DNA from 2 places in the Nocardiopsis sp. CNZ308 genome. Region 2 is predicted to be linked to the other one. Evidence: predicted binding sites of a transcription regulator. Region 2 holds the regulator's gene; the other holds the start of a gene.

Region 1 (15,239 bases), 140 kb from region 2:
CCCGCCTGTGCGGTCCCGTTTCCCGGGCCCCTCCCCGCTGACGCCGCCCCTTCCCCCGGCCCCTTCCAGCCGTACCGCCCCGCCTCCAGGGCCGTACCGCCCTGCCTCCAGGGCCGTTCCGACCGTGCCCACGGCCCCGCGGGGGCCGCGGCCGGGGGCCGTGGCCGGATGTGGCCACGCCCCGGCCCCCGTACCGGGCGTTTTCCCGTCCGCGCCCCGGAATCCGGGCTGCTTGTGGCGCGGGTCACCCCAAACCCGCCGGTTCTCTGGTACGGGGTTCCTCTGGCCCGTCCAAATGTGAATCTCTTTCGCGATTTCCCTAACCGTGCGTAGCATGCGCTCACCCATCGCCCGCACCCCCAGGTGGTGACAGCTCTTGTTCCCCTCGTTCAGACGACGGCTACGCACCGGCGCCTCGGGTACCGCCCTGGCGGTGGCCGCGGCCACGCTCGCAGCCCTGCCCGCCGCCCCCCAGGCCCTCGCCGAACCGGAACCCGACTACTGCGCGCCCGGGGGATGCAACGACATCCTTCCCCCCGGCCAGAACGGCAGCGCCACGCTCGTCGAGATCCTCGGCCACCAGGTCTTCGGCACCCGGCCGCGGCACTCCTCCAGCCAGCTGGACATGTACGACAACCTCGTCCACCACTACGACGGCCTCACCGAGGAGGGGTTGGACGACTTCTTCCTCGACGCCGGCTTCGGGGTCGACTCCGACGACGTGGGGCGCCGGTACCAGCCGCGCGACGACGTCACCATCACCCGCGACGCCGACCACGGCATCCCGCACGTGGAGGGCACCACCCGCGAGGGCACCATGTTCGGCGCCGGGTACGCCGCTGCCGAGGACCGCCTCTTCCTCATGGACGTGCTGCGCCGGGTCGGCCGCGGCGAACTCACCTCCTTCGCCGGAGGCGCCGAGGGCAACCGCGGGCTGGAACAGGACCTGTGGCGCAGCGCCCCCTACACCGAGGAGGACAAGCAGGCGCAGATCGACCGGGTCGCGGCCGCCGGAGAGCGCGGTGAACAGGCCCTCGCCGACGTCGACGCCTACCTGGAGGGCGTCAACGCCTACATCGAGGAGGCCGACGGCGACCGCGACTTCCCCGGAGAGTACGTCCTGACCGGGCACAAGGACGCCATCACCAACGCCGGGGAGATCGAGCCCTTCACCCCCACCGACGTCGTCGGCATCGCCGCCATGGTGGGCGGCATCTTCGGCGGCGGTGGCGGCGGCGAGGTCCAGGCGGCCGTCGTGCTCGCCAACTTCCGGGACCGCTACGGAGCCGAGGAGGGCGCGGAGCTCTACCGCGCCTGGCGGATGGAGAACGACCCCGAGGCCGTGGTCAGCGTCGAGGGCGAGTTCCCCTACGGCGGCACCCCCGAGGACCCGGTCGGCGAGGCCGTGCCCGACCCCGGCTCCGTGGAGCCCTACGACATCGTCCACGACGAGCACGGTTCCGCGCTCAGCGGCGAGACCGCCGAGCAGCCCGCCCCGCTGGCGAGCACGGTGGGGGAGCCCGAGGAGGGAGCCGAGGCGCCCGCCGTCGAGGACCTGCCCCAGGAGCAGCGCGACGAGCTGGAGCGGATGATCGAGGAGGAGGACCTGTCCGCGGTGGAGGGCGTGTTCAACGACGGCGTCCTGCCCGAGGGCTTCACCGACCCCCGCGGCATGTCCAACGCCCTGCTCGTCTCGGGCGAGCACACCGCGAGCGGCAACCCCGTCGCCGTGATGGGCCCCCAGACCGGCTACTTCTCCCCGCAGCTGCTCATGCTCCAGGAACTCCAGGGGCCGGGTATCAGCGCGCGTGGCGCGTCCTTCGCGGGCGTCAGCTTCTACGTCCAGATGGGGCGCGGCGTCGACTACGCCTGGAGCGCCACCTCGGCGGGCCAGGACGTCACCGACACCTTCGCCGTCCAACTGTGCGAGACCGACGGGTCCGCGCCCACCACCGGGTCGCGCGCCTACGTGGACACCGCCGGAGACTGCGTGCCCTTCGAGGAGCTGAGCGTCACCAACGAGTGGTCGCCCACCATCGCCGACGGCACGCCGGCGGGCGGCTACATGCTGACCTCCCTGCGTTCGGAGTTCGGCCTGGTGCACTCCTTCGCGACCGTGGACGGCGAGCCCGTCGCGTTCACGACGCGGCGCTCCACCTACATGCGCGAGGTCGACTCCATCATCGGCTTCCAGCGCTTCAACGACCCCGGAGAGGTCACCTCGGCGCAGACCTTCACGGACGCGGCCGAGGACATCGGCTACGCCTTCAACTGGCACTACGTCGACGACGAGGACATCGCCTTCGTCAACTCCGGGGCCAACCCGGTCCGGACCGAGGGCACCAACCCCAACCTGCCCGTGGACGCCTACTCCGACGCGGGCTGGTCCGGCTGGGACCCCGCCACCAACGGCGCCGACTACCACCCGCAGGAGGACCACCCGCAGGCGGTCAACCCCGACTACATCGTCAACTGGAACAACAAGCCCGCCCAGGGCTACACCTCGGGCTGGGCCACCGGACCGGTGCACCGCGGCGACCTCATCGACGGCCGCGTCTCCGCGCTGGTCGCCGACGGGCACGAGTTCACCACCGCCAGCCTGACCCAGGTGATGATGGAGGCCGGGGTCGCCGACCTGCGCGCCCAGGAGGTCCTCCCCCTCCTGCTGGAGGTGATCGGCACCGAGGCCGTGGACGACCCCGAACTGGCCGCGGTCGTGGAGGAGCTGCGGCTCTGGCAGGAGTCCGGATCCCTGCGCCGCGAGCCCTTCCGCGACGCCGGGTACTACTCCCACGCCGACGCCGTCCGCACGCTGGACGCCTGGTGGCCGCTGCTGGTCCGGGCCCAGTTCGAACCGGGTCTGGGCGAGGACCTCTACACCCAGCTCACCAGGGCCGTGCAGACCGACGAGTCGCCCTCGGGCTCCATCGGAGGAGGCGAGCCCGGAAGCGTCAACCAGTCGCAGCCCCACCGGGGCTCGGCGTTCCAGTACGGCTGGTGGTCCTACGTGGACAAGGACCTGCGCACGGTGCTCGGACAGGAGGTGGAGGGCGGACTGGGTGAGGCCTACTGCGGTGGCGGCGACCCCGACGCCTGCCGTACGGTGCTGCTGGACACCCTGGCCCAGGCCGCGGACACCCCCGCGGCGGAGGTCTACCCCGGCGACGAGCACTGCGACCCGGGCGACCAGCTGTGCGCGGACACGGTGATCCACCAGGCGGTCGGCGGCATCAACATGTGGCCGATCGCGTGGCAGAACCGGCCCACGTACCAGCTCGTCTACCAGTTCTCCGGCGGACGGTAGGACGGGCGGAGCGGACGCGGCCCGCGGTGGCCCCGAGCGGGTGCCAGCGGGGGCCGCGTCCGTGTGTCACGGCAGGGGAACACTGGAGCCGGATCGCGTGCTTCGCCGGGTCCGTATGGGTAGCGTAAGGAATACCCGAACATGAGCGGGAGGGCCGCAGCAACATGGACGCCTGGTTGATCTGGCTCATCCTCGCCGTGGGCCTGGGGGTCGTCGAGGTCTTCACCCTCACGTTCGTACTCGGCCTCCTGGCGGTCGCGGCGCTGGTCGCCGCCCTCCTCGGCGCCATCGGCCTTCCGGTGGCCGCGCAGATCATCGGGTTCACCGCCACCGCGGCGGCCGGGATCTACCTCGTGCGGCCGATCATGCGGCGCCAGCTCAGGGGCGGCCCCGTCGTCAGGTCGGGCGCCCAGGCGCTCGTCGGACGCTCCGCGGTCGTCCTCCAGGAGGTCGGCGCCGACCGGGGCAGGATCAAGCTCTCCGGGGAGGAGTGGTCCGCGCGCTGCATCGACGAGGACCTCGTCATCCCGGTGGGCACACGCGTCGACGTCATGGAGATCGACGGGGCCACAGCCGTGGTCTACCCGCGCGAAGCACTGCCCTGAACCCCGACACAGCCACGTCCCCGACCTAGGCCAGGTGCCAGCACATGGAACCCACCATCGCCCTCATCATCCTCGCGGTCGTCGTCGTGGCCGTCGCCCTGTCGGCGATCCGCATCGTCCCACAGGCCAGGGCGTACAACATCGAGCGCTTCGGCCGCTACATCCGCACCCTGAACCCCGGCCTGAACTTCCTCATCCCGGGCGTGGACCGCGTCAACTCCAAGTTCGACCTGCGCGAGCAGGTGTTCACCTCGCGCCCGCAGCCCGTGATCACCGAGGACAACCTGGTCGTCAACATCGACACCGTGCTGTACTACCAGGTCACCGATCCCAGGGCCGCGGCCTACGAGGTCGCCAACTACATCCAGGCCATCGACCAGCTCACCGTCACCACGCTGCGCAACGTCATCGGCTCCATGGACCTGGAGAAGACCCTCACCTCCCGCGAGGAGATCAACACCCGCCTGCGCGGGGTCCTGGACGAGACCACCGGCAAGTGGGGCATCCGCGTCAACCGCGTGGAGATCAAGGCCATCGACCCGCCGCCCACCATCAAGGAGGCGATGGAGAAGCAGATGCGGGCCGACCGCGACAAGCGTGCGGCCATCCTCCACGCCGAGGGTGAGCGCCAGTCGCGCATCCTCAAGGCGGAGGGCGCCCGCCAGCAGGCCATCCTGGAGGCCCAGGGCGACCAGCAGGCGGCCATCCTGCGGGCCGACGGCGAGGCCAAGGCGATCGAGCGCGTGTTCCAGGCGGTGCACGCCAACAACGCCGACGCCAAGGTGCTCGCCTACAAGTACCTGGAGACCCTGCCGTCCCTGGCCGAGGGCGACGGCAACACCTTCTGGGTGATCCCGGGCGAGCTCACCGAGGCGGTCAAGAACGTCAGCCACGCCTTCGCGGGCAACGCCCCGACGGTTCCCTCCACGGAGAAGGAGGACGAGAAGGCCGAGCCCCGGGGACCCGCGCAGCTCACGGCGCCCGATCCCACCCGGTCCTCCTCGGCGCAGGCGGCCGTGGACGCGGCCGAGGCCGCCGAACGCGCGGTGGCCGACGCCCGCGACGACGTCCGGCGGGCCGGGTCGGCCCTCGGCGGCTCCCGGCCGCCCGGGCCGCGCGAGGAGGACTAGGGTCCGTCCGCGAGGACGGGGAGAGAGCGCACGGTCGCGTGCGAAGAACCGGATGACCGGTCCGTCCGTGAGGGCGGGGGAGAGGTGACACCTTCCCCCGCCCGCCTGTGCGCGGCCCGCGACCACCCGGCTCAGACCAGCAGGAGCTTGCCGGTGGTCCGGCGCGAGGCCAGGTCGCTCTGGGCCCGTCCCGCGTCGGACAGCGGGTAGCGTCCGCCGATCCGCACGTCCAGACGGCCCTCGCCCACCAGCGCGAACAGGTCGCCGGCGCGGCCCAGGAGCTCCTCGCGGTCGGCCACGAAGTAGGCCAGCGAGGGCCTGGTCAGGTACACCGAACCGGCGGAGTTGAGCCGCTGCGGGTCCACCGGGGCCACCTCTCCCGAGGACTGCCCGAACAGCGCCAGCACGCCGCGCGGGCGCAGCGACGCCAGGCTGGCGTCGAAGGTGTCCCGGCCGACCCCGTCGTAGACCGCGACCACCCCCTCGCCGCCGGTGAGGTCGCGCACCGCCTCGGCCACGGGGGTCTCGGTGTAGCGCACCACCTCGTCCGCGCCCGCCTCACGGGCGATGCGCTCCTTCTCCTCGGTGGACACGGTGCCGATGACGCGCGCGCCGCGCTCCTTGGCCAGCTGGGTGACCAGCAGGCCGGTGCCGCCCGCGGCCGCGTGCACCAGCACGGTGTCGCCCTCGGCCACCGGGTACACCGAGCGGACCAGGTAGTGGGCGGTCATGCCCTGGAGCAGCAGGGCGGCGGCCTGCTCGGCGGAGACCGCGTCGGGGACGGGGACGACCAGCGAGGCCTTGACCACGGCCCGTTCGGCGTACGCGCCGGGGGCCATCGCCCAGCCGACCCGCTGCCCCACGGACAGGTCGGTGACGCCCTCGCCGACGGCGGCCACCACGCCCGCGCCCTCCATCCCCGGGACGTAGGGGAGCGGGACGTCGTACAGGCCGCTGCGCTGGTAGATGTCGATGAAGTTGACCCCGCGGGCCTCGACGTCGATCAGGACCTCCCCGGGACCGGGCGCCGGGTCGTCCCTCTCGGCCAGCCGCAGCACCTCGGGCCCGCCGTTCTCCTCGATCACGATGGCACGCATGGGTCCACTGCTCCTTCCGGGTCGGTTCCCGGCATCATGTCAGCTCGGATCCGGAAGAGGCCACGGAGGGCTGGCCGACTGGTCCTCCTCGAGGATCTCGTGGACCGAGAAGGCGGTGTACAGCACGCCCAGGAAGTCGTTGCCCGGTCCGGAGCGGGTGACGATGCCGACCCTGCGGCGGTCCTCCACGGCCTCGGCGTCGTCGGGGAGTGGCTCCTCGTCCACAGCGGTCACGGCGTGCTCCCCGTTGACCCACAGGGAGATCTCCATGACCTCGTCGCCCTCCCCGTCCTCCTGCAGGGCGCAGGAGAGGGTGACGGTGTTGGTGGGGATGTCCTCGTGGTCGAACCCGAGGGGATCGCGCTCCTCGTAGCCGTACTCCTCGCGCACCGCATCGTCGAAGAGGGGCTGGGGGGTGTATCCGGCGACGTCGGTGGTCTCGCCGAGGGTGATGTCGCCCTCGCCCTCGTGCATCCGGCGGATCTCCGCGCGCTGGCCGTCGTAGCGCAGCAGCCCCTCGTACTGGCTCCGGTACTCCTCGCCGTCGTTGTCCCAGCAGCGCACGCCGAACGTCGCCTGTTCCGGGCCCTGGACCACGTACGCGGTGGTGCTCACCAGGACGTCGTCCGGCAGGACCTCCTCGCGGTCCAGCGATACGACCTCGCCCCGGCTGGGGCTGTCCTCGGGGTCGAGCTGGAGCAGGACGCCCCTGCGCTCGGCCCAGTAGCCGTCGGAGTCCTCGTGCTCGTAGGTCCTGCTGACCCAGCCCGGATCGGTGGTGAAATCGGTGTTGTAGACGGAGACGGTGTTCTCCGGGATCTCCGGGCCCCCGTTGAGCAGGACCGCCGTGCCCGCCGCGGCCACCAGCACGACCGCGCCCGCGGCCGCGCCGACCACCACCAGGCGCCTGCGCCCGCGCGGGGAGCCGCCGGACCGTCCGGGAGGCAGGCCCGCCCCGCCGGGGCCGCCCGGTCCGGAGGGGTTTCCCGGGCCTCCGGGGCCGGAGTAGGCGTTGAAGGCGGGCTGGCCCTGGGACGAGGCCGCGTAACCGCCGTGCGCCTGGTGCGTCCAGGGGGCCTGACCGCCGGAGCTGGCGTAGTGGCCGGGGACCTGCTGGCCGTGGACCGGAGGCTGGCCCTGGGACGGGTACCCGCCGAGCCCCCTGCCCGGCTGCGGGCCCGGGGGCTGCGGACCCGGGCCGCCGTGGTGCCGCTCCACGCCGGGCTGCTGAACCACGTGGGGCTGTCCCGGGCGCTGGACGCGGGTGGGCGGCGCGTACGGGCTGTACTGCGCGGCCTGCGTGTGGAGGGGCTGGCCGCCGTCCGGGAGCGCGGCGCCCTGCTGCGGCCCGCTGTCCGGGTGCCGCGCGTCCACCTGCTGCGGTCCGCTCGGCGTCTGGTGCGCCGCGGGCCCGCTCTCCTGGGCCCCGGTGTCCTGGGGCGGCTGCCCCGGGACCGGGGAACTGCTCGGCGGGGCCCACGAGGTGCTGATCGTGCGCTCCACCTCGGCCTCCTGCGGGTCCTCCTGGCCGGTCAGCCGCGCCAGGAGCTGCTTGGAGGTGGGCCGGTTGGCCGGGTTCTTGTCCAGCGCCGCGTTGACCAGGTCGTACAGGTCCGGGTCCAGGCCGTCCAGGCGCGGCGGCGCCGAGGAGATGTTGTGCAGGACGGCGGGCACCGTGGCGGCGTCGAAGGGGGCGGTGCCGGTACCGGCGAAGGCCACCAGGCAGCCCCACGCGAAGATGTCGGCGGCCGCGGTGGCCCGCTCGCCCAGGATCAGCTCCGGAGCCATGTACGAGGGGGTGCCCATGAGCTGGCTGGAGCGGGTGACCGCGTCCGCCGCCTCGTCCAGGGCGCGGGCGATGCCGAAGTCGATGACCTTCGGGCCGACCGGGGAGAGCAGTACGTTCGCGGGCTTGAGGTCGCGGTGGACCACGCCGGAGCCGTGGATGGCGGTGAGCGCCGCGGCCACGCCCATGGCCAGGCCCTCCAGGGTGCCGCCCGTCATCGGGCCGTCCGCCCGGACCGCCTCGTCCAGGTTCGGGCCCGGCACGTACTCGGAGACGATGAAGAGGGGATCGCCCTCCAGGCGGGCGCCGATCACCCCCGCGGTGGAGAAGCGGGCCACGCGGCGCGCGGACTCGACCTCGCGTGCGAAGCGCAGCCGGAAGGACTCGTCGTCAGCCAGGTCGGGGTGGATGAGTTTGACTGCGACGGGTCGGTCGGAGGCGTCCCTGGCGAGGTAGACGGTGCCCATGCCGCCCCGGCCGAGACGGCTCACGATGCGGTAACCGTCGAGTTCGCGCGGGTCCCCCGCGCGCAGGGTTTTGCCGCTCTGGTGCCCGTTCGACGTCACAGTTGGGGGTCCTCGTATGAATCGTGGAGTTCGCGCTCACAGCGTACCGATGCCGTCACGCTGGTGTGCTCTGGACTGACTGTGCCCTCGGCTTCCGCGGACGCGGTGCCCGGGTCCGGGGGCGGGGTGTTCGAAAGCGGCGCGCGGACGCGCCGTGTCAGTCGTGGGGATGCCCCTCGCGCCGAAACGGTTCCCCGGAGGCACCGGTTTTCGCTAGGATTAGAACACACGTTCGAACACCTGGCCGCGTCTTCCCCACGGATGGGTGTCCCGGTGGCGTGTGCCGGGACTGACAGGAGGCGGATGATGCTGAGGGGAAGTGTCGTGGGACGGTACTACGGGGCGGAGGTGACCGTCGTGGAGGACGAGGGGCGCCCGGCCCGGTTCGTGTGGAACGGCAGGGTGTACGGAGTGCGCAGGATCCTCGAACACTGGGTCACGCTGCGCATGGACTGGACGCCGGCGCGTGAGTCCCAGGCGCCCGAGCGCAGGCACTGGCGGGTGGAGGCGGGCACGGCCCAGTCCCAGGGGGTGTACGAACTGCGCCACGACACGGCCACCGGAAGGTGGCTGCTCTCCCGCGTGTGGGGGTAGGGCGCGCTCGGGGGCGGCCCCCGGACCGCTCGCCGTTCACCCCACCGGACCCCGGCTGACGCCGCCCGCCCCGCGCCCGCCCGCCTCCCTCTCCGCCGACCCCCGGTGGCGCCGCGCACGCGGTACCCGCTCGGACGGTATCCGTTCGCGCGGCAGGCGCCGGACACCCCCGGTACGACCGGTGTGACCGGGGCGCTGCCCGACGCGGCTGGGGAGCACGGTGCGGACGGGGCGCGCCGGTCAGCCCAGGTCGCCGGGGAGCAGGCTGTACACCGCCAGGTCGGCGCGGCCCTCGTGCAGCGGCATCGCGCTGCGTTCGACGCCCTCCAGGCTGAAACCCGACCGCTCCGCGACCCGGCGCGACCCGGTGTTGCCGGTGGCGGCCTTGATCTCCACCCGCTGGAAGCCCTGGTCCAACGCCCAGCGGGAGACGGCCACGGCGGCCTCCGTCGCGTACCCGCGGCCGCGGCCCCACGGCGAGACCCAGTACCCGACCTCGGTGTTCATCGACGCCCACACGACACGCACCAGGCCCACCGAGCCCACGAGCCGCTTGGACTCCCGCTCGACCATGGCCCACTGCTGTCCCTCACCGCTGGTGCGCAGGGCGGGGGCCACCTCACAGCACCACCGCTCGGCCTCCTCCCGGGTGTAGGGCACCCCGGGAAGGGGGAGGGGGAGCCAGCGCTGGAGTTCGGCGTCGGTGCAGGACGCGTGCACGTCGTCGACGTCGCCCTCGACGAACGGGCGCAGCCGCAGGCGCTCGGTCTCCAGGATCACTGACGGCAGCATCGGTCTGTCTTGTGCGATGGTCACGCCTCTCCCCTCGGGTCGGAGTGCGCTCACGATACGCGCAGAGCCCGAGTGCCGCACCCGGGTTTTCCCACAAGCCCCGAGGGGCGGATGGTACCGCCCCGACCAGGGAGTACCCGTCGGCGCGGCCGTGGACCGCGTGCGGACCGCGGCTCCGGCGGGCACCCCCGTCCGCCGTTCCTAGGCCAGGCCCGCGATGACGCGCTGGCGGACCGCGCTGTCGAACACCTCGGAGAAGGCGTTGCCCGGGCACTCGGTCTCCAGCCAGTCGCGGTGCCGGGAGATCGCGTCGCCCGGCGTGACCACGCCCGTGCCAGGGTTGACGTACTCGATCTGTCCGGCCGGGTCCACGCCGGTCACCGCGCACAGCACGCGCAGCACGTCGACCAGGGAGTCCTGCGCCGCCCGCGTGGGCAGCTCGTCGGTGAAGTCCCCGAGCAGGCACACGCCCACGTTGCCCTGGTTGAACCCGTAGGCGTGCCCCGCGGTCACCGACTCGGCCCGCCCCGGCCGCGGGATCCCGGAGAAGACCGGCACGCCGTCCTCGCCCGAGTGGCGGCCCTCGTAGACCACCCCGTCGGGGTCGATGAGCACGTGGTAGCCGATGTCCCCCCACAGCTGCTGCACCGCGTGCAGGTAGTACACCGCCCGCACGTCCGCCGCGTGGTCGTCCCCGGTCGGCATCGCGGTGTGGTGCACGGTCAGCGCCTGCACGGGGTGGAACTCCGCCTCCCACAGGTCGTCGCCCTGGTCGTCGAAGCGCCAGGACTCGTCGGCGCCCCAGCCCGCGCGGGTGCGGAACGGGACGCTGATCCGGCCGCGCGGCGTGCCGGAGGCCTCCGCGGACAGCGACGCCTGTGCGGGGCCGCCGAAGCGCAGCCCCTCCCCGTCGCGCAGGTTCACGGCCGCGGTCTCCCCCCTCGAACGCGTCTCGTAACCGGTGGCGCCCTCGGGCGCGCGCACCAGCGCGGCCGCGACCGGGTCCCGGTCGTCGCGGCCCCCGGTGTGCAGGTGCACCGGGTTCCACGAGCCCAGGCCGCCGGCGGTCTCGAAGCGGACCGCCGCGTCGGCCTCTCCGGGGTCACCGGTGACGGCCACCATGTCGAAGCGCAGGCCGGGGCGGACGAGTCCGTGTGAGGTGGAGGACTCCGCCAGCACGCGGGGGACGATGCGGTCGCCGCCGGTGTCGGCCTGCGCGGGGCGGGCGGAGGGGAGCGCGGTGCCCAGCGCGGTCAGTCCCGCGGCGGCGGTGGCACCGGCCAGGAGGGTACGCCTTCGCATCGTGTGTCCGTTCTCTCGGATCGGGCGGGGGGAGGGCCCTGAGGATGGGAACGCGCACACCCTGACACAGGGCCGTGAGCCGCGCCACCAACGGCACGTCCGAATATGTGGCGAAGGCACCCCCTGTTATCAGGAAGGGCTGGTGATGCCGTATGGTGCGATGTTTTTCCTGCGAAGAAAGGAACATACGGGGTGGGGGAGTACATGGGCGCGGGCCACGACCTGCGCCACCACGGTGACGCCGAGGTCGGCGGCGGACTGCTCGACCTGGCCGTCAACGTGCGGGGCCGGACGCCGCCCGCCTGGCTGGGGCGGCTCCTCGCCGACTCGCTGACCGGTCTGGGCGCCTACCCCGACCCCTCCCGCGCGCGGGAGGCGGTCGCCCGGCGCCACGGACGGGAGACGGGCGAGGTCCTGCTCACCGCCGGGGCGGCCGAGGCCTTCGTCCTCCTGGCTCGGACCCTGAACCCCCGGCGGGCGGTCGTCGTGCACCCCCAGTTCACCGAGCCCGAGGCCGCCCTGCGCGCCGCCGGGCACGCCGTGGACCGGGTACTGCTGGAACCGGACTTCACGCTCGACCCCAGGCTGGTCCCCGAGGACGCCGACCTGGTCGTGGTGGGCAACCCGACCAATCCGACCTCCGTGCTCCACCCCGCAGCGGCCCTGGCCGGGCTGGCCCGCCCCGGACGCGTACTGGTCGTCGACGAGGCCTTCGCCGACTGCGTTCCCGGCGAAACGGAGTCGCTGGCCTCCCGCGGGGACCTGCCGGGCCTGGTGGTGGTGCGCAGCCTCACCAAGACCTGGTCCCTCGCCGGGCTGCGCGCCGGGTACCTGCTCGCCGAACCCGACCTGGTGGCCAGGTTCTCCGGGGCACAGCCCCTGTGGTCGGTGTCCACGCCCGCCCTGGTCGCGATGGAGGCGTGCTGCAGGCCGGAGGCCCTCGCCGAGGCCGACGCCTGGGCGAGGTCCCTGACCGAGCACCGCGACGACCTCGCCGCGGGCCTGCGGAACCTGGGCCTGCGGGTGGTCCCGGGAGCGCGGGCCTCGTTCCTGCTGGTCGCGGACCCGGAGGCGGACCGGTTGCGGGCCCGCCTCCGCGAAGGGGGGATCGCCGTCCGGCGCGGTGACACCTTTCCCGGCCTCGGCCCGGAGTGGTTCCGGGTGGCGGTCCGCGAACCCGCCGTCCACCGGGTCCTGACGGACGCGCTGGGGGAGTTGCTCGCCCGGTGAGGCGCGTCCGCGTACGGGGCCGTGCGCGCGGACGGCCGCCGGAGCCAGGGCGCGCCCCCGGGGCTCCCGGCCGTCGCGCCGTCTGGATCGAGCCCGTTGCCGGGGCCAGAGCACGCCCACGGGGTTCCCGGCCTCGGCCCTGTTTCCCGCGTCTGGCCTGTTCCCGGAGCCAGCGCGCGCCCGCTCGGTCTCTGGCACAGTTGGTGATGACCCGGGAGCTCCGGCGGCCGGGTCGGTACCGGCCGCCCCGGGTCCGCAGGACCCGTGCGGGCGGCACGGAAGCGGCGGACTACGCTTACCGGTCTATGCCGGACCAGGCGGAGACGGGCCCGTCACAACACCTCTTGCGTGGAGCGATCATGACCAGAGACGACCGCGAGGACGCCCGGCGCGGCGAGGAGGGCGGAGCCGAGCCGTCCCGCTGGAAGGGTGGCAGACCCTCCTCGGGAGCCGGTCCCCGCCTCGGCGGCCTGTTCGACGGGCTCCCCGAGAGCGGGCGCGGCGCCCGGGCCCAACCTCCGCGCGGCTCCTCGGGCACGGCCAACCCGTTCCGGCAGCGGCCCCGGCCCCCCGCACCGGCCGACCCCGCGCCACGGGTCCCCTCCGCCCCGGTCTCGCCCTACGGCGCGCTTCCCCTGGACATCCCCCCGGCCCCGCGACCGGAGGCCGAGCCGGCGGTCGAGTTCGCAGTGGACGCGCCGTCGCCGACCGGGTCGCCGCACCGGCCCGACGTCATTCCCTCCCACGGCGGCGAGCGCCCCACCGGGACCGATGCGGCCAGCCCGGGAGCCGTGCCGAGTCCGGTTCCCGAGAGCCCCGAGAGCCCCGAGAGCCCCGAGAGCCCAGTGGGCCCGGAGCGGATCGTTCCCTCCGCCGAGTCCGAACATCCGGCGGGGCCCAGCGGTCCGGCCGATCCGGAGCCCCCGGCTGAGCAGGAGCCCCCCGCCGAGCCGAAGCCCTCGACGGCGCTCGCGGACGCGGCCGCGCTCGCGAGGTCGGCGGTGCTCGCGAAGGCGGCGCGCCCGCAGGAGGCGGCCCCCGCCCATCCGTCCACGCCCGCGCACGGCACGACGACCGCCCGAGCCGCCGCACCCGCCCGCCCGGTCACGCCCGTACGTCCGGCCGTACCCGTCCGTCCGGCGGCGCCCGCACGCCCGGGCGCCCCCGCCCAACCGCCGGCGCCCCCGCGCCCCGCCGAACCCGTGCACACCGCGGCGTCCGCGCTCCCCGCCGAGCCCCCGAACACCGAGGTGCCCGCCCGCCCGGACACGTCCGCACCCCCTGCGGCTTCCGCCCGCCCGGCTGCTCCCACCCGTCCGGCGGCACCCGCACGCCCGGCCGCGCACCCCGCCCGAACCGTCCGCCCGCCCGGGGCCACCGCCGACCTGGAGGAGGCGGGGACCGGGGACGCCGGAGCACCGACCACAGACCACGGACGCGCGGACCAGCACTCCGCGACCACCGAGCCGGAGCAGAGCATGCACGCACACGAACCAGCCGAGCCCCTGCCCAGGCCCACCGGGCCCCCTGTCCAGTCCGCCCCCGAGCCCGCGGCCGCGTCCACCGCCCAGGCTCCCGAGCGGGCCGGCAACGGCTCCGTCCACGCCTACGGCGAGGCCGAGCGCGCCGCCGTCTACCGGGCCATCCGCGAACGCCGCGACGTCCGGACGGGCTTTCTGCCCGACCCCGTGCCCCACGACGTGCTCATCCGCGTCCTGGAGGCCGCCCACCAGGCCCCCAGCGTCGGCGACTCCCAGCCCTGGGACTTCCTGGTCGTCGAGGACCCCGGCCTGCGCGCCCGCGTGGGCGACCTCGCCGCGGCCGAGCGCGAGGACCACGCCCACGCGCCGCCGGGCGTCCGCGCCCGCGCCTTCGCCGGACTCAAGGCCGAGGCGGTCCTCGACGCGCCCCTGAACATCGCCGTCACCGTCGACCCCACACGGGGAGGACGGCACGCCCGGGGCCGCCACGCCCGTCCCCTGAGCGCCGACCACGCCGCGGCGCTCGCCGTGGAGAACCTCTGGATCGCCGCGCGCGCCGAGGGCCTGGGCGTCGGCTGGCTCACCTTCGTCGACGAGCGCGACGTCGCGCGCGCCCTCGAACTCCCCGCCCACCTGGACGTGGCCGCCTACCTGTGCGTCGGCTACGTGGAGGAGTTCCCCGCCGAGTCCGAGCTCAGCCTCTCCGGCTGGGCCAGGGAGCGCCCCCTGTCCTGGGCGGTGCACCACGACCGCTACGGCCGCCGCGGTCTGCCCGGCCGGGAACCCACGAGCCTGCTGGAGGAGACCATCACCGCCGTCGGAGCGCTGGACACCCGCGCGATGGAGGAGGCCAGGGACCGCCAGGACCGGATGACCAAGCCGCCCGGCTCCCTCGGCTTCCTGGAGGAGGTCTCGGTCCAGCTGGCCGGGATCTTCGGGCAGTGCCCGCCGCCGATCCCCGACCCGGCCGCCGTCGCCGTGTTCGCGGGCGACCACGGCGTGCACGCCCAGGGGGTGACCCACTGGCCCCAGGAGGTCACCGCCCAGATGGTGCACAACTTCCTGGAGGGCGGCGCCGTCGTCAACGCCTTCGCCGCCCAGGTCGGCGCCGAGGTCACCGTCGTGGACGTCGGCGTGGCCGCGGACCTGCCCCGTGCCCCCGGCCTGCTGGCCCGCAAGGTCGCGCGCGGCACCGCCGACCTCACCCAGGGGCCCGCGCTCACCCGCGAGCAGACCCTCCAGGCACTGGAGTGCGGCATCGAGGTCGCCCGCGACCTGGTCTCCGCGGGCAACCGCTGCCTGGTCACCGGCGACATGGGCATCGCCAACACCACCCCGGCCGCCGCCCTGGT
Region 2 (15,239 bases):
CCCGGTGCAGCGCCTCGGTCATGCCGACCTCGTCGATCTCCTCGGGAGAGGACCAGCCGAAGGCGTGGTCGGCGACCCAGGGGCGCAGCTGGTCGGCGATCTCCCGGCGGCGTTTGGGGGTCAGGCGCTTGGAGTCGGTCAGCCCGGGGGGCGGGGCGCCCTCGCCGGGGACGGCGGCGCAGACCAGGAGCGGTCCGGCCCAGGCGCCGCGGCCCACCTCGTCCACTCCGGCGACCACCCGCGCGCCGGAGGAGCGGAGCTCGTCCTCCAGCTCGTAGGTGGGTACGGCGGGCGGCGGAGGGGAAGCGGATGTGGTCGGCACGGTGTCCACCTTAGGGCGTGCGGCGCGGACGCCGTGCGGGACCCGGGGCGCGGCAGGCCCCGGCCCGCGCGCCCGGGTCCCGAACCGGACGAGGCGGTCCCCGCGCGCCCTTTCACGCGACTCGCCGGACACCACGGCAGGCCAAAGCCCGTGACTTTGTGTAGTTTCCGCTTGTCAGGACCGCCGGCCGCCCGGGAGGAGCGGACATGCAGCGCGCCAGGCCGTACCCGCGGCCACGGATCTCCCGGGGACGCCTCTACGACGTCGTCGCCGCCCTCGTCCGGGTGGGCGTCGGGTGGATGTTCACCGAGTACGGGCTCGCGCTGCGCGGCCGGGAGGCCGCGGTCGCCGCGCACCTGGACGCCGTCGGACTGGGCGTACTGTCCCCGGTCGCCGGGACGCTGCCCGCCCTGCTCGTCGCGCTCTCGATCGCCTTCGCCGTGGGCCTGCTCACATGGCTGACCGGCCCCCTGCTCGCCGTCGCGGCCGTGCTCGGCGCCCTCGCGGCGGGCTCGCCCGACGCGGCGCCCCTCTCCTCGTGGGGAACGACGTCGCTGGTCACGGCGGTGTGCGTACTGATGGCCGTGAGCGGCGGACGCTGGTCCTGGGACCACCTCGTCCTCTCACCGCGCGTCGGCGTGCGACACCGGAAACACCGCCGTCACCCGCCCGCGACCCGGGGGAGGAACGGCGGTGTTTCCTCGCGTCTCCCCGAACACGCGCCGCCACTGCTCTATCCTGTGGAGCAGGCCGTGCTTCGGCGGCCGTATCGACTGTGACGCGGCCCCTTGCGGCCCCTTCTTCCCGTTCGCTCCGGGTCCGCGTCCCCATGACACGGATTCGGTGGAGGGAACGCCATGTCCGCCGCAGCTTCCGGCCCGACCCCTGACAGGTCCCTGGCCAAGCTGATCGAGATCGCGGAGAAGCCGACGCTCGGCCAGCGACTGATCAGCTGGGCCTCCCGTCCGCCCGGCCGGCTCTACATCCCCGCCTGCGGTGTGGTCGGCCTGGTCCTGCTCTTCGAGGACAGTGTGCCCGGCGGGCACCTGCCCACGTTCTTCATCGGCCTGGTGGGCGGCCTGCTGCTCGCCGGGATGGGCGCGCTGCGCCTGGGCATCGCCCTGGCGGTGGCCCGGCCGATGATCCGCCACTACTGGCTGCGCTGGGTGTCCGCGCCGGTGATCGCCGCCGCCGCGATCGGCCTGGCCGTGGCCGACGTCCCGCTCCAGAGCCGGATCAGCGCCTCCTCCGACCAGCTGCTCTCGCTGCGCGAGGACACCGACGGCCGCACCTCCATCCCGCTCAACGGCGAACGGGCGGGGCTGTACTCGCTGCGCAGCGTCTCGGCGTACGAGGGCGTCACCCACTACGCGGTGGAGGGTTCGGGGCTGTTCAGCCCCTCGGGCCTGGCGCACAGCACCGAGCCGATCCCCGAGGGCGTCTTCGTCCCCGGGCAGGGCTCCAGGATCTACGAACACGTGTCGGGCGACTGGTACGTCTGGGTCAACCACTAGACCGCGCCCCGCACCCGTGACCCGCCCGCCGCGCCGCCGCGCGGCGGGCGGCCGCGTCCTTACCGCCGGAAACTGACCCTCACCTTGCCGGTCCTTGTCCCCCTCCAACCCTGCTCTCACCCTCGCCGGGTACACAAGGAGACGCCCCCCGGGGAGAGCCGTCAGGTCCTCCCTCCCCGGCAGCGCCGCCAACCCTGAGGAGAGGCCCCATGCGCGAGTTCGCGCTCACCCTGCACGTGCGCATCCACGACTCGATCACCGCGCTGCGCCGCGCCCACGCGCTCGGCGACGACGACCTGGCCAGTGCGCAGGCGGGCGAGGTCGAGGACCTGGTCGAGATCGCCGCGCGGAACGGGATCGACATCGCCGGGGGCTACTCCTCCCTCTCCCCTGTGGCCTGAGCACCGGCCAGGGGAGGGCCCACGCTCTCCCGCCCCTCTGGGCCCCGGACACACAGGAGGGGCCCGCGACCGCTCCCGGTCGCGGGCCCCTCCCCTGGGTCCGGCTCCTGCCCCGCGGCCGGTCCGCGGGTCAGGAGCCGCCGGGTCAGCGGCGCCCCTGCCCGCCGTACCCCTCTCCGCGCTCGAACTGCTCACGCATCGCGGCACCCTGCTGGCGCTGGTACTCGTCGGCCAGCTGCTGCTGGCGCTCGGCGGCCGCGGCGACCGCTCCCTGCGCGGAGTCCAGGACCTCCCTGGCCCCGCCGGAACCGCCCGAGCCGCCCGAGCCGCCCAGCGGCGCCCGCGCGCCCCGGCCGTCCATCACCTGGGGCAGCAGCTGCGCGGTCAGCAGCGTCGACAGCGCCGAACCGTCCCCCGCGCCCGCCTCGGTCTGCACCACCACCGGACGCGGGGCGCGCCCGGCCAGGGTGGCGCCCACGTCCAGACGGCGACGGGCCAGCTCGTACTCCAGCACCGCCCGGTTGTCCCGGTAGGCCGTGGCCAGGCGCTCCTGCGCCTTCGCCTCGTTCTCGGCGGCCACCAGGTCGGCGCGCCCGCGCGTCTCGATCTCGTAGCGCACCCGCTGCGCCTCGGTCTCCTGCTCCTCCAGCATCTGCGCCACGTCCTTGCGCGCCTTGTTGAGGGAGGCGTTGACCTCGACGATCTTGGCGTCACGGGTCTTCTTGGAGCGCTCGATGTCCATCAGCAGGGTGTCGATCCGGCGCTTGCGCGTCAGCTCCCACTCCTGCTCGTAGGCCACCAGCTCCTTGGCCACCCGCTCCCGGGTGGACAGGTGCTGCTGGTACTGGCTGGGCAGCTGCACGTCGGGGATGTTGCAGCCGGTGATGCGCACACCGTACTTCTCCAGCTGCCCGTTGAGCAGGCGGCGCATGTCCTCGACGTTGGAACCGCGCAGGTCGTAGGCGGACTCGGTGTTGACCAGGCGGCTGCGCTGGCGGATGGCGTCCTGCACCGCGCTGGAGAGCACGAGGTCGAAGTTGCTCGCGCCGATGATCGTCACGAACCGGATCGGGTCGGTGATCTGGAACTTGAGGAAGAACTCGATCGACTTCAGCGGCACGTTCTCCCGCGTGGGGCAGGCCAGGACCGGTGCCGTGTAGGGGATCTCCGTGCGGGTGTCCACCACGAAGTCCACCCGCGACCACGGGTGCCACAGGTAGTGGCGGCCCGGCCCGATCGGCTTCACGATCGCGCCGTACTTGGTGAGGATGCCGTGCGTGCCCTCCTCGATCTCGATGATCGAGCTGCGCCACCACCACAGGCCCGCCGCGACGATGCTGAGGACGCCGACGATCAGGGTCGGCACGGCCAGCACGACGTAGGCGAACCCGAGGAAGAACCCGCCCGCCGAGGCGTTGAGGGCCATCATCAGCGCCGAGCACAGGGCGAACAGGCCGAACCAGACCAGGAAGGTCCACCGCAGGCCCCGGTTGTCGCGCGGGATGACCACGGGGACGATCGCGCCCTGGTCTCCGCCGCGCAGCAGACCGGCCAGGTCGCCCCACGAGGCGAGGGACTCCTTGATGCTGGAGCCGCCTCCGGCGTTCACTGACAGGCTCATCTACTGACCTCCCTCGTCGGGGCCGAAGCCCTGGGTGCCGCGCGACCACGGCGGCGGGGGCGGGTCCTCCAGGGACCGGTGGGGGGCGTCCGAGGGCGGCGGCGCGTCGACCGGCGGCCCGGCGGGGTCCTGCTCCCGCGGGGCCTCGTGCCGACCGTGCGGCTCCCGGGATCCCTGGGGCGCCTCGGACATGCGCTCGTCGATGGCCTGCTCGGAGACGGACTGGCGGATCTCCTCCACCAGCTCCTCCCCCGGGTCCTCGCCCCGGCCCGGCTCGGCCCTGGGGCCGTCGGCGTCCCGCACCAGCGCGCTGATCTCCTGCTCACGCTCGGCGATGCGGCCCCGGATGTCGCCGAGGCGGGAGCGGAGGGCGTCCATGTCCTCCTGCGAGAACAGGGCGGTGTCGGCCTGGCCGATGATCTCCTGGGCGATGCGCAGGTAGTCGACGCTGGCGGCGTCGCCCGACCCGATCCGCAGGACCTGCGGGAGGCTGTCGGCGACCGCCTCCAGCTTGTCCAGGAGGGTCTCGCGGAAGCGGTAGTTGAGGATCTCGGGGGCGTCGGCGGCGCTCACCGCGCGGATGTCCAGGGCCTGGGCCTGCAACAGGGCCGCGTTGGCGTTGGCCTCGGACTGGGCCTCGACGAAGCGCTGGTGGGCCAGGGAGCGGGCCCGGTTGGTCTCGCGCTCCAGGGCGGTGTCCATCTGCGCCTGGTACTGGGCGATGTCGGCCTGGATCGCGGACAGGGTCTCGTTGAGGGTCGCCAGCTCCTTGTTCAGGTCGCCCTCGTTCTGCTCCTTGCGCAGCTGGAGCTCGTACTCGAAGGTGTAGGCGTCCTTGGCGACGCGGACCATCTCCGGCGCCGCCAGGTCCATCCGGTACTCCTGGTTGGAGGGCTCGGCGTGGGTGATGTTGGCGCTGGTCAGCTCCACGATCCCGCTGAACTGGCGGTTGAGCTGCTCCACCAGGCTCTGGGTGTTGTCACCCACCATGTCGTAGATGGCCGAGGCCTGCTGCTCGTAGATGAGGCTCCGCGTGGTCTCGCTGATCGCGTTGTTGAGCTTCTCCTGGAAGCCGTTCACACCGCCCAGCGTGTAGACGAAGTCGGTGGCGTTGACGATCCTGAACTGCACGAACAGGTCGATGGAGGCCTGCACGCCGCTCTTGGTGGGCGCCGAGCGGATCGGCGCGTTGAAGGGGTACTCGCGGGTGGTGTTGACGATGTAGGAGACGCGCTTCCAGGGGTTGAAGAGCGTGACCCGCCCGGCCTGGAAGACGTTCTCCATCTTGCCGAAGCGGGTGACGATGGCCTCGCACCCCTCCGGCACCATCACCATGCCCTGGCGCCACCACATGAACACGGCCACCGCGATGGTGATCAGCCAGTAGTGGACGCCGAAGACGGGGTTGAGCAGGGGGTTGCCACCGCTGACCGCCTGGGGGACCAGGACGGTGACGGCGCCCAGCACACCGAGGGCCACCAGCGCGATGGCCGGGAGCATCGTCACGAAGGTGCGTCCGCGGGGGATGACCATGGGGCAGATCACGTGGACCGGCCCGCCGTCGCCGCGCTCGTAGTAGCTGCGGTTGATCGCCTCGCCCGCGTTGTTGAGGGAGGTGCTCTTCTGCTCGATGCGGGTGCCGACGGAGTCACCCTGTTCACGGGCGGCGACGAAGTCCCGGGGGTCGAGGCCACCGCCCTCGGTGGCCTGTTGCAGCGCGTCGGACACCGCCTGGCGCGGATCGCCCCCCTGGGCGACGGCACCGGCCGCGCCGCGCACGGTCTGCGCGAACGACATAGGCATGGGCTCCTTGGTCGGAGGTCGGGAACTATCGGCTACGACGTCGCGTACCGCGGTCCGGTTCCAGGTGGGGACCTGTTCCGTGACCGGAGGGGCCGTAGCGGACAGCACCAACCTTGTCATGAGAGGCGTCCGGAACCCAGGGCTGTAGACCGGAACGTGACGGGGGCACTCACGCGCGGGACCGGTCCGGGCGGGCCGGATCGCACCGCCGCCGGACGGCGGATAACGTCGTCGGCACACGCGGACACCGGCTCCGGCCGCAGCGAGAGGGGACACCGTCCATGCCCGCAGTACCCAGCTCAGTCCTGACCACCGCGGGCCTGATCGGCGGCTACGCGGTGGCCCGCACGACGGGCAACCGCCCGCTGGGCGGAGCCGTGCTGGCCGCGTTCGGCGCCGCGGCCTTCGAGACCTGGCGCCGCCGCTCGGGGGCGGGCACGGCGGTCGCGCTCACCGGCGTGTACGTGGGGGCCTTCGGGCTCTCCCACCCGCTGGCGAAGAAGGTCGGCGCCTGGCCCGCCGTGCTGGGGGTGACCGCCGTGACCGCCGCGGTCGCGGCCGCCTCCGGGGACTGCGACCGCGGCTGACGCGGGACCGGGGCGACGGGGAGGGGTGCGGCTCCCCCTCCCCGAACCGTCCGCCCGACGCCGGTCAGCTGCAACCGCTGGTGGCCCCGCAGCCCTCGCAGGCGTAGCAGCTGCCCGACGGGCGCATCTTGGTACCGCAGGTCACGCACAGCGGCGCGTCCGCCACGAAACCCTTGCCCTCCATCAGCTCCGCGGTGGAGTGCGCCCGGGTCGGCCGCTCCGCCGCCGCGCGCGGCTCCCGCGCGGAGGCCGCCGGGGCCTCCTCCGAGGCGTCCGCCCCGCGAGTGGCGGCGGACTGGGCGTAGGACTCCACCTGGGTGGCGACCTGCGCGGGGTCCTCGCCCGCCACCTGCGCCTGGCGCTCGGCGGCCGACAGCACCCCCAGCGCGGCGCGCTCCTCGTAGGGCAGGTGGTCCAGGGCCAGGCGGCGGAAGATGTAGTCCACCACCGACTGGGCCATGCGGATGTCGGGGTCGTCGGTCATGCCCGCCGGGTCGAACCGCATGTTCGTGAACTTCTCCACGTAGGTCTCCAGCGGGACCCCGTACTGCAGGGCGATGGAGATCGCGATGGAGAAGGCGTCCATCACCCCGGCCAGGGTCGACCCCTGCTTGCCGAGCTTCATGAACACCTCGCCCAGGCCGTCGTCCGGGTAGGAGCCCGCGGTGATGTAGCCCTCGGCCCCGCCCACGGAGAACGACGTGGTCTCGCTCGGGCGCTTCTTGGGCAGGCGGCGGCGGACCGGACGGGGCGCCTCGACGGCCTCCGCCTCGGGCTCGGCCGCCTTCTCCCTCGTCCCCCCGCTGGACAGCGGCTGGCCCACCTTGCAGTTGTCGCGGTAGACGGCGAGCGCCTTCAGGCCCATCCGCCAGCCCTCGAAGTAGATGTGCTCGAAGTCCTCGACCGAGGCCTCCTCCGGCACGTTCACCGTCTTGGAGATCGCGCCGGACAGGAAGGGCTGCACCGCGGCCATCATCCGCACGTGGCCCATGGGCCGGATGTAGCGGAGCCCCATCGCGCAGTCGAACACCTCGTAGTGCTCGGTGCGCAGGCCGGGCGCGTCCACGACGTGGCCGTTCTCGGAGACGTACTCGACGACGGCCTCGATCTGCTCGTCCTGGTAGCCGAGGTTGCCCAGCGCGCGCGGGATGGCCTGGTTGACGATCTGCATGGAGCCGCCGCCGACCAGCTTCTTGAACTTGACCAGCGAGAAGTCCGGCTCGATGCCGGTGGTGTCGCAGTCCATCATGAAGCCGATGGTCCCCGTGGGCGCGAGAAGGCTCGCCTGGGCGTTGCGCCAGCCGTTGCGCTCGCCGATCCTGAGGCACTCGGCCCACTCGCGGGTGGCCGCGGCGTGGATCGGCTCCTCCAGGGTTCCGACGGTGCGCAGGTCGTCGTTGGCCGCGGCGTGCTTGCGCATGACCCTCTTGTGGGCCCGCTCGTTGCGCCGGTAGCCGTCGTAGGGGCCGACCACCCCGGCCAGCTCGGCGCTGCGCCGGTAGGCGGTACCGGTCATCAGCGAGGTCACGGCAGCGGCGACGGCGCGCCCGCCCTCGGAGTCGTAGGCGTGGCCGGTCGCCATGAGCAGGGCGCCCAGGTTGGCGTAGCCGATGCCGAGCTGCCGGTAGGCGCGGGTGGTCTCGCCGATCTTCTCCGTGGGGAAGTCGGCGAAGGTGATGGAGACGTCCATCGCCGTGATGACCAGCTCGGTGAGCGCGGTGAAGCGCTCCACGTCGAAGGTGTCGTCCTCGCGCAGGAACTTCAGCAGGTTGATCGAGGCCAGGTTGCAGGACGAGTCGTCCAGGGACATGTACTCCGAGCAGTTGGCGACGACGGTGCCGCCCACGATGTAGGAGTGGTTGCGCGGCTCAGTGAGGTTGTATGTGGTCTCGAATCCCGCGGAACGCCTGGAGAACAGGCGTGTAGTCGTCCTCGTCCTGTACATACGGCGGAAGTCCAGCGCCTCTCGGAGCTTCTCGCTCTTTCCCTCCAGGGAGAAGTTGACGAGGGCGGAGAACTCCTGCATGGACTGGGCCGAGATCCGCAGGTCGAAGAACGGACCGTCACTGCCATAGGTGACCGTGGACCCATCCTTGCGAGTGTAGGAGAACGAATCCGGCTTGCCCTCGGATGTCCTGTAGACACGGCTGGCAATGCCAAACGGGGCGAGGAGTTCCTGGACATCGCGCAGGAGCTGGTCCGAACGGCTGCCCAGACCGATGTAGCGCGTTCCGTTGGCCTTCTGGTCCACCGCGCACCCGTCTGCGTCGAACAGCCCTTGGAGGAACTCCAGCACGGTCTCCTCGGGTGCCTCGAAGAGCGACGGCGGCACTGACTTGTCCTCCGCGCGGGCGCCCAGGCCCAGGGCTCGGACGAACTCGACCATCGTGCGACGCGTGATTCTGAGCTGCTGGGTCCCGTTCGGCTGGAGGCTCGGCTTGCTCCGGTGCCCGGTGAGGCGCTCGATGAGCGCCTGGTGCCGAGGAAGGACGTTCTGCTGCTCCTCAGCCGTACCGTAGACGGTCACCACCGCCTGATCACCGACTGAGCCGTCCCCCACGAGCCAGCCGAGGTAGTGCGCGAGGTCGGGATCCTCGTCCCACTTCTCCGGCAGGTACAGAGGACGGACGCTCGGCAAGGCCGCCACCGTCCGTACGGCTTCCAGCGCCGCACGGGGAATCCGCAGCGCCGGGTTCGAACGAGGCGCGTACTGGAAGGAACGGACGACTCGGTCATCGGAGAGCAGCTTCTCAGCGTGCACCCAGCCGCGGTTCTCGGTCCACAGACGGTGGTTGGGGGTGCAGCGCAGGAGAGAGCCGTCAGAGAAACGCAGTTCGAGGATCTCATTGGTCCCCGTGACCATGTACTGGGTGGGGATCGTCGCCACCACAGCGTTCTGGGCGTCCGTCTCAGCGGTGATGTCGTTGGTGTACACGGCGAAGGTCTCGCCTCGGGCCGCGCGCTTGATCAGATCACCGATCGGTATATGTCCGCGATCCGTCAGCACGCGCTGATCAGCCGGAAAACACGGGTTGCTCGCACTGATGCGTCCGCTCTCGGGCGTGGTGTGCCAGTCCTGGATCGTGCCGTCGTACTGGATACCCGGGTCCGCGCACTCCCAGGCGGCCCTGGCCATGCGCTGGAACAGCTCCTTGGCGTCCACCGTGGCGACGACCTCGCCGGTGGTGCGGGAGGTCAGGCCGAAGTCGGAGCCGCTCTCCACGGCGCGCATGAACGCGTCGGAGACCCGCACGGAGTTGTTGGCGTTCTGGTACTGGACGCTGAACATGTCGTCGCCGCCGAGGTCGACGTCGAACCCGGCGTCGCGCAGGGCACGGATCTTGTGCTCCTCGCGGGCCTTGGTCTCGACGAAGTCCTCGATGTCGGGGTGGTCGACGTCCAGTACGACCATCTTGGCGGCCCGGCGGGTGGCGCCGCCGGACTTGATGGTCCCGGCCGAGGCGTCGGCGCCGCGCATGAAGGAGACGGGCCCCGAGGCGGTCCCGCCGGAGGAGAGCAGTTCCTTGCTGGAGCGGATGCGCGACAGGTTCACACCCGCGCCGGACCCGCCCTTGAAGATGATCCCCTCCTCCTTGTACCAGTCCAGGATCGACTCCATGGTGTCGTCCACGGACAGGATGAAACACGCACTGACCTGGGCTTTTGAACTCGTGCCGACGTTGAACCACACCGGGGAGTTGAAGCTGAACAGCTGGTGGGCGAGGGCGTGCTTGAGCTCGTGGTCGAAGACCTCGGCGTCCTCGGCGGAGGCGAAGTAGCCGTGCTCGCGGCCGGTCTCGGTGTAGACGCCGACGACGCGGTCGATGAGCTGTTTGAGGCTCCACTCGCGCTCGGGGGTGCCCACCGCGCCGCGGAAGTACTTGCTCGTCACGATCTGGGTGGCGTTCATCGACCAGGAGGAGGGGAACTCCACCCCGCGCTGCTCGAAGTTGACCGTGCCGTCGCGCCAGTTGGTCATGACGACGTCGCGGCGCTCCCACTCCAGGGAGTCGTAGGGGTGCGTGCCCGGGGTGGTGAAGACGCGCCTCACCTTGATCCCCTTGCGGTTGCCCTTGCTCCTGCGTCCGGCCGGACCGCTGGCGGTCTCCGTCATCGCCGGGTCTCCCCTCACTCGTGGGCACGGTCACCGACCGTGCCCGGCGTCCTTGTCCCGGGGGTGGTGTGGTCCCGTACGCGGTCGGGGTGCGGCCGCGAGGGGCGCTAGCCCGTGGCGGCGCCGCTCCGGCCGCCGGCCCCGGCGCCCCCGTCGGTCTCGGCCTCGCGGTCCTGGCGCAGGCTGGCGATCTCGGCCTCGAAGTCGGAGAGGCTCTCGAAGCCTCGGTAGACGCTGGCGAAGTGCAGGTAGGCGACCTCGTCCAAGTCGCGCATCGGCCCCAGGATGGCCAGGCCGATCTCGTGGGCCGGCACCTCGGCCAGGCCGCGGCCGCGGATCTCCTCCTCGACCTGCTGGCCGAGTTTGGCCAGGGCGTCCTCGGAGACGGGGCGGCCCTGGCAGGCCCGGCGCACCCCGGCGATGATCTTGGTCCTGCTGAAGGGCTCGGTGACCCCCGAGCGCTTGGCCACCATCAGCAGGACGGTCTCCTGGGTGGTGAACCTGCGCTCGCAGACAGGGCAGGACCGGCGGCGTCGGATGGCCGCGCCGTCGTCGGTGGACCTGCTGTCGATCACCCGGGTGTCCGGATGGCGGCAGAACGGACAGTGCACCCTGGTTCACCTGCTTCTCTCACCGAACGACAACGCCTAGGTACCACTAAACCACAACTTCTGGGCAATTGCCCCTGTCGCCACACCAGATGTTGTGGTCGAACCTAGACTTCTTCCCGACCCGCCGCAACCCTGGCACGGGCGTGTCACGGACACGGCCGAAGGGCCGCGCGGCATCGCGGTCCGCGGCGACGGGGTGGGGCGGGGAGGTCGGCGCGGGCGGATCGCTGCGGGGGGCGGCCCGGCACCGCGCTCAAGGATAGCGTCGCCGACCGGAGCCCCCGCGCCCCGGTGGCGGGCGTCGGAAGCCCGGCGCCGCGGGGATTTCGGTCGAGCCCACGCCCCGGGATAAGACCCCCGTGCCTGGCCGGAACCGCTGTCACGGACACGCGTTCGCGCATTCCGGGGACAACAGCGCGTGAACGCGTGTACACACGTAAGTGCAGGCCGGAAATTGTCCGCGAATACGCGCGACGGCAATTGTCCCCAGCCTCGAACGCTTGTTTGATATCACCGTGTGCAACGACTAAAGTTGACCTTGATTTCACACCGGTTTCGCCATCACGTGGACCCCCAGGTCGGCACGGTCGCGGACCGGGGGTGGCCAGTCACACAAGCAGGCCCTGACCGAACCGAATGCCGAGGAGGCCCGGCCGTGCCGGAGGAGAATCCCGGAACCGCAGACACCGCCACCGTTCTCGCACCAGCGGAGAACACGGGCGGGTCCACGCCCGAAGCCCCCAAACTCACCGCGCGCCAGCAGAGCGTGCTGAACTGCATCCAGCGCTATGTCCGGGAGCGGGGTTTCCCCCCGTCGATAAGGGAAATCGGGGAAGCGGTCGGCCTGTCCAGCCCGTCCAGCGTGGCGCACCAGCTCAAGGTCCTCCAGCGCAAGGGTTACCTGCACCGCGACCAGAACCGGCCGCGCGCGGTGGAGCTGCGCACGCCCGGGCGCGCATCGGGGCGGACCCTGGTGCCCGAGGACATCGACCTCTCGCGCGCCGCCGCCGTGCCGCTGGTCGGCCGGATCGCCGCCGGTGGTCCGATCCTGGCCGAGGAGTCGGTGGAGGACGTGCTCGCCCTGCCGCGCCAGCTGGTGGGTGAGGGGCGCCTGTTCATGCTCACCGTGGTCGGCGACTCGATGACCGACGCCGCCATCACCGACGGTGACATGGTGGTGGTGCGCCAGCAGCAGGACGCCAACAACGGCGACATCGTTGCGGCGCTGCTCGACGAGGAGGCGACAGTCAAGGTACTGCGCCGCGAGGAGGGCGGCCACGTGTGGCTGATGCCGCGCAACGAGGCCTACGAGCCGATCAACGGCGACGACGCCACCATCCTCGGCAAGGTGGTCGCGGTCATGCGCCGCGTCTGAAGCGCCCGCGTACCCGCGTCTCCGGTCCCTCTCCCCTCGGAGGGATCGGGGGCGCTTCCCCCTGTGGACGGCGCGGGGCCGACGGGCGCGGGCCGCTAGGCTGAGAAGGTGTTCACACGTGCCTCCTCCCCCGCCGCCCGCTGGCGCACCGCACTGCTCGGTGCGGCGAGCGCCGTCCTGTTGACCGCCTCCTGCGCCCCCGCCGACGACCGGGCCGCCGAGGCGCCGGGGGCCGGCGGCGTCGAGCGCGAGGTGGCCTTCGAGGGCGGCGGGCACGAGGTGTCCGGCACCTTCCGGATGCCCCAGGACGTCTCCGGCACCGTTCCGGGCGCGCTCATCATCTCCGGCAGCGGTCCCACCGACCGCGACGGCAACAGCTCCGTGCGCCCCAACGCCGACACCAACCAGAACCTGTCCCGGGTGCTCGCCGGGGTCGGGGTGGCCTCGCTGCGCTACGACAAGTACGGCAGCGGTCCGGACTTCGAGACGCCGGGTCCCGGAGAAATCACACCCGTGGACCCCGTGGTCTTCGACGAGCAGGTCGCGGCCGCCTACGAGGAACTCGTCGCCCAGCCCGAGGTGGACCCCGGGCGGGTGGTCGTCGTCGGGCACAGCGAGGGCGCCCTGTACGCGCTGCGCGCCCACGAGCTCATCGGTGCGGAGCACCCCTCCCCCGCACTCGTACTCGCCGCGCCTCCCGGTACGCGCTACCTCGACCTGATCGACCGCCAGCTCACCGAGCAGATGCGTACCGTCGAGGCCTCGGGCCAGATCGAGGAGGGGCAGGTGGTCCAGCTGCTCTCCGACGCCCGCGCCGGACGGGCCGCGATCAGGTCCGGGCGTTCGCTCGGCGACGTGGAGATGCCCAGCGGGGGCGTGTTCGGTGTCTACACCCCGGTCAACGAGGACTTCCTGGCCTACATGGACGCCTTCGACCCCGTCGACCTGGCGGAGGACCTGCCCGGGGGCACCCCGGTGCTGGTGCTGTGGGGGGAGCAGGACGCGCAGGTCTCCCGGCAGGACGTGGACCGGCTGATGACCGGTCTGGACGGCGCGCGACGGGTGGACGTCCCCGACACCGACCACATCTTCCGCCGCTACCGGGACGAGCCCGGGGCCACGGTCCTGGACGAACAGCGCCCCTTCGCCGAGGAGGTCGCGCCCGCCCTGGAGGAGTTCCTGGGCGCGGCCTGGTAGCCGCGCCGGGACCTCACTCGGGGATGGAGTCCGGCAGCGCCTCGGTCACGGACAGCGCGAACTCCCCGGCGCCCGCGACCGTGCGCTCCCGGTCGCCCGGGTTCTGCGCGTCGTAGCTGGCCGCCAGGCTGTAACAGGTCTCCAGGTACAGGTTGGACACCCGGGCGCCGACGCAGGCGACCGTGTACGGGTCCTCCTGGACCCAGGCGACCGCCTCCTCGCCGACGCCTTCCAGCTCCTGCGCGTCGTACTGGGAGGTGGTGGTGCGCAGGTTGTCGGCGGCCGTCGTGACGCCGCCCGGGTCGGGGGCTGCCACGGCCACCAGCGTCGCGGTGGCAGGAACCTGTGCGCCGGGGCCGCCGGGGGTCGCCCACCGGCACTGCCAGCCGGAGCCGAACGCCTCCTGCGGGCCGCCGACCGGTTCCTCGACCTCCAACTCGTGGTCGGGCACCAGTTCGTCCAGCGTCCCGGTCTCGGCGACGGAGCACTCGGGCGCCGCCCCGAAGGCGCTCGCCTCCGGGGTGTCGCGCGCCACCACGTACCAGATCGCCCCGGCGGCGAGTACGACCAGCACCAGGGCGGCGGCGACCACGGCGACGGTGGCGCAGCCCCGGCTCTGCGGTTGGACGGAGGCCACCACCTCGGGCGCGGGCTGCTGGAGGTGGGGCTGCTGCCACGGGGATCCCGGGGGCGGCGGATACTGCCCCTGCGGGGCCGGATGGGGGTGGTAGGCCTGTTGTTGCCCGTGGGGTTGTGGTGCCTGAGACGGCGGAGGCTGTTGGTGCCCTTGCGACTGTGGCGGGTGTGATTCCAAGGGACCCTGCTGCCCCTGCGGCTGCTCATGCGTTTGCGGCGTCTGTGGCTGCTCGGATTCACGCTGGCCGTGCGACTGCTGCGGTTGCGGAGGCTGGTGGGTTTCCTGGGGCTGCTCGGGATCCCTCGGGTCGGGGTGCTGGTCGCTCACAGGGCCTCTCCGAGCTGCACGGCGAACTCCACTGCCAGGTCCCGGGCCTCGCCGAAGTCGACCGGCTCGGTGCCGGAGGTCCCGGCGTAGGACACCCGCACCAGCAGGTTGTCGGTGGGAAAGGCCAGTTCGGCGGTACCCGGAGTCTGGCCGCGCCACACCCGGCCCTCCCCTGTGGGCAGTTCCACGGCCTCGCCGCGCACCGGCGCCAGGGCGCTGTAGGCCTCCCTCGCCCGCTGGGCGCCGGTGACCGGTTCCTCCCCCGTGGTGTCGGTGAAACGGGCGGACAGGTCCAGCCGGAGCACACCCTGCGGCCCCTCGGTCAGACCGGCGGAGGACCACGAGCACATGGTGCTGTCGCCGTCCGCCAGGGGACCCCGCTCGGAGGACTCCAGGACCGCGCCGGGCACCAGGCCGGTGACGAGCGCGTCCGAGACCACCGCGCACCCGGGCGCCGCGGCGTGGGCGTCACCGCCCCCGGGCACGCCCGGATCGTCCCCGGACAGCCACAGCCCGCCGCCGATCGCCACCGCGGACAGCACCACCGTGCCCGCGCCGATCACGGCCACCCGCGCGAGGGGACCCACCCGGCCACCGCCTCCCTGTCGGTCACCGAGCCGACCGCACACGGGCGGCGGCCGCTGCGCGCGGCCGCCGCCCCTCGTGTGCCCGGTCAGCCGACGACGATGTTCACCAGCTTGGGCGCGCGCACGACCACCTTGCGGATCTG

What was found. The regulator LexA, encoded in region 2, represses DNA repair genes until DNA is damaged. The targets are predictions, from matches to a motif close to TCGAACANNTGTTCGA.
Region 1: EV372_RS03355 (DUF6504 family protein) is a predicted target of LexA. The motif match lies at 8,709-8,724, and genes of this name have one in related genera.

The regions. Positions count from the first base shown of each region.
Region 1 is NZ_SHKJ01000001.1:779,735-794,973, reverse strand. Features, by position in the region: gene EV372_RS03380 (penicillin acylase family protein) at 377-3,304, shown strand; gene EV372_RS03375 (NfeD family protein) at 3,469-3,909, shown strand; gene EV372_RS03370 (SPFH domain-containing protein) at 3,954-5,039, shown strand; gene EV372_RS03365 (quinone oxidoreductase family protein) at 5,171-6,136, opposite strand; gene EV372_RS03360 (serine/threonine protein kinase) at 6,176-8,488, opposite strand; gene EV372_RS03355 (DUF6504 family protein) at 8,792-9,082, shown strand; gene EV372_RS03350 (GNAT family N-acetyltransferase) at 9,323-9,874, opposite strand; gene EV372_RS03345 (N-acetylmuramoyl-L-alanine amidase) at 10,076-11,176, opposite strand; gene cobC (Rv2231c family histidinol phosphate aminotransferase CobC) at 11,381-12,406, shown strand; gene cobT (nicotinate-nucleotide--dimethylbenzimidazole phosphoribosyltransferase) at 12,766-15,239, shown strand, end outside.
Region 2 is NZ_SHKJ01000001.1:640,787-656,025, forward strand. Features, by position in the region: gene EV372_RS02760 (ribonuclease HII) at 1-322, opposite strand, end outside; gene EV372_RS02765 (DoxX family protein) at 529-1,101, shown strand; gene EV372_RS02770 (hypothetical protein) at 1,180-1,836, shown strand; gene EV372_RS02775 (hypothetical protein) at 2,046-2,237, shown strand; gene EV372_RS02780 (SPFH domain-containing protein) at 2,383-3,858, opposite strand; gene EV372_RS02785 (SPFH domain-containing protein) at 3,859-5,655, opposite strand; gene EV372_RS02790 (hypothetical protein) at 5,943-6,248, shown strand; gene EV372_RS02795 (vitamin B12-dependent ribonucleotide reductase) at 6,313-10,362, opposite strand; gene nrdR (transcriptional regulator NrdR) at 10,470-10,973, opposite strand; gene lexA (transcriptional repressor LexA) at 11,629-12,348, shown strand; gene EV372_RS02810 (alpha/beta hydrolase family protein) at 12,457-13,545, shown strand; gene EV372_RS02815 (hypothetical protein) at 13,559-14,185, opposite strand; gene EV372_RS02820 (hypothetical protein) at 14,506-15,096, opposite strand; gene leuS (leucine--tRNA ligase) at 15,183-15,239, opposite strand, start outside.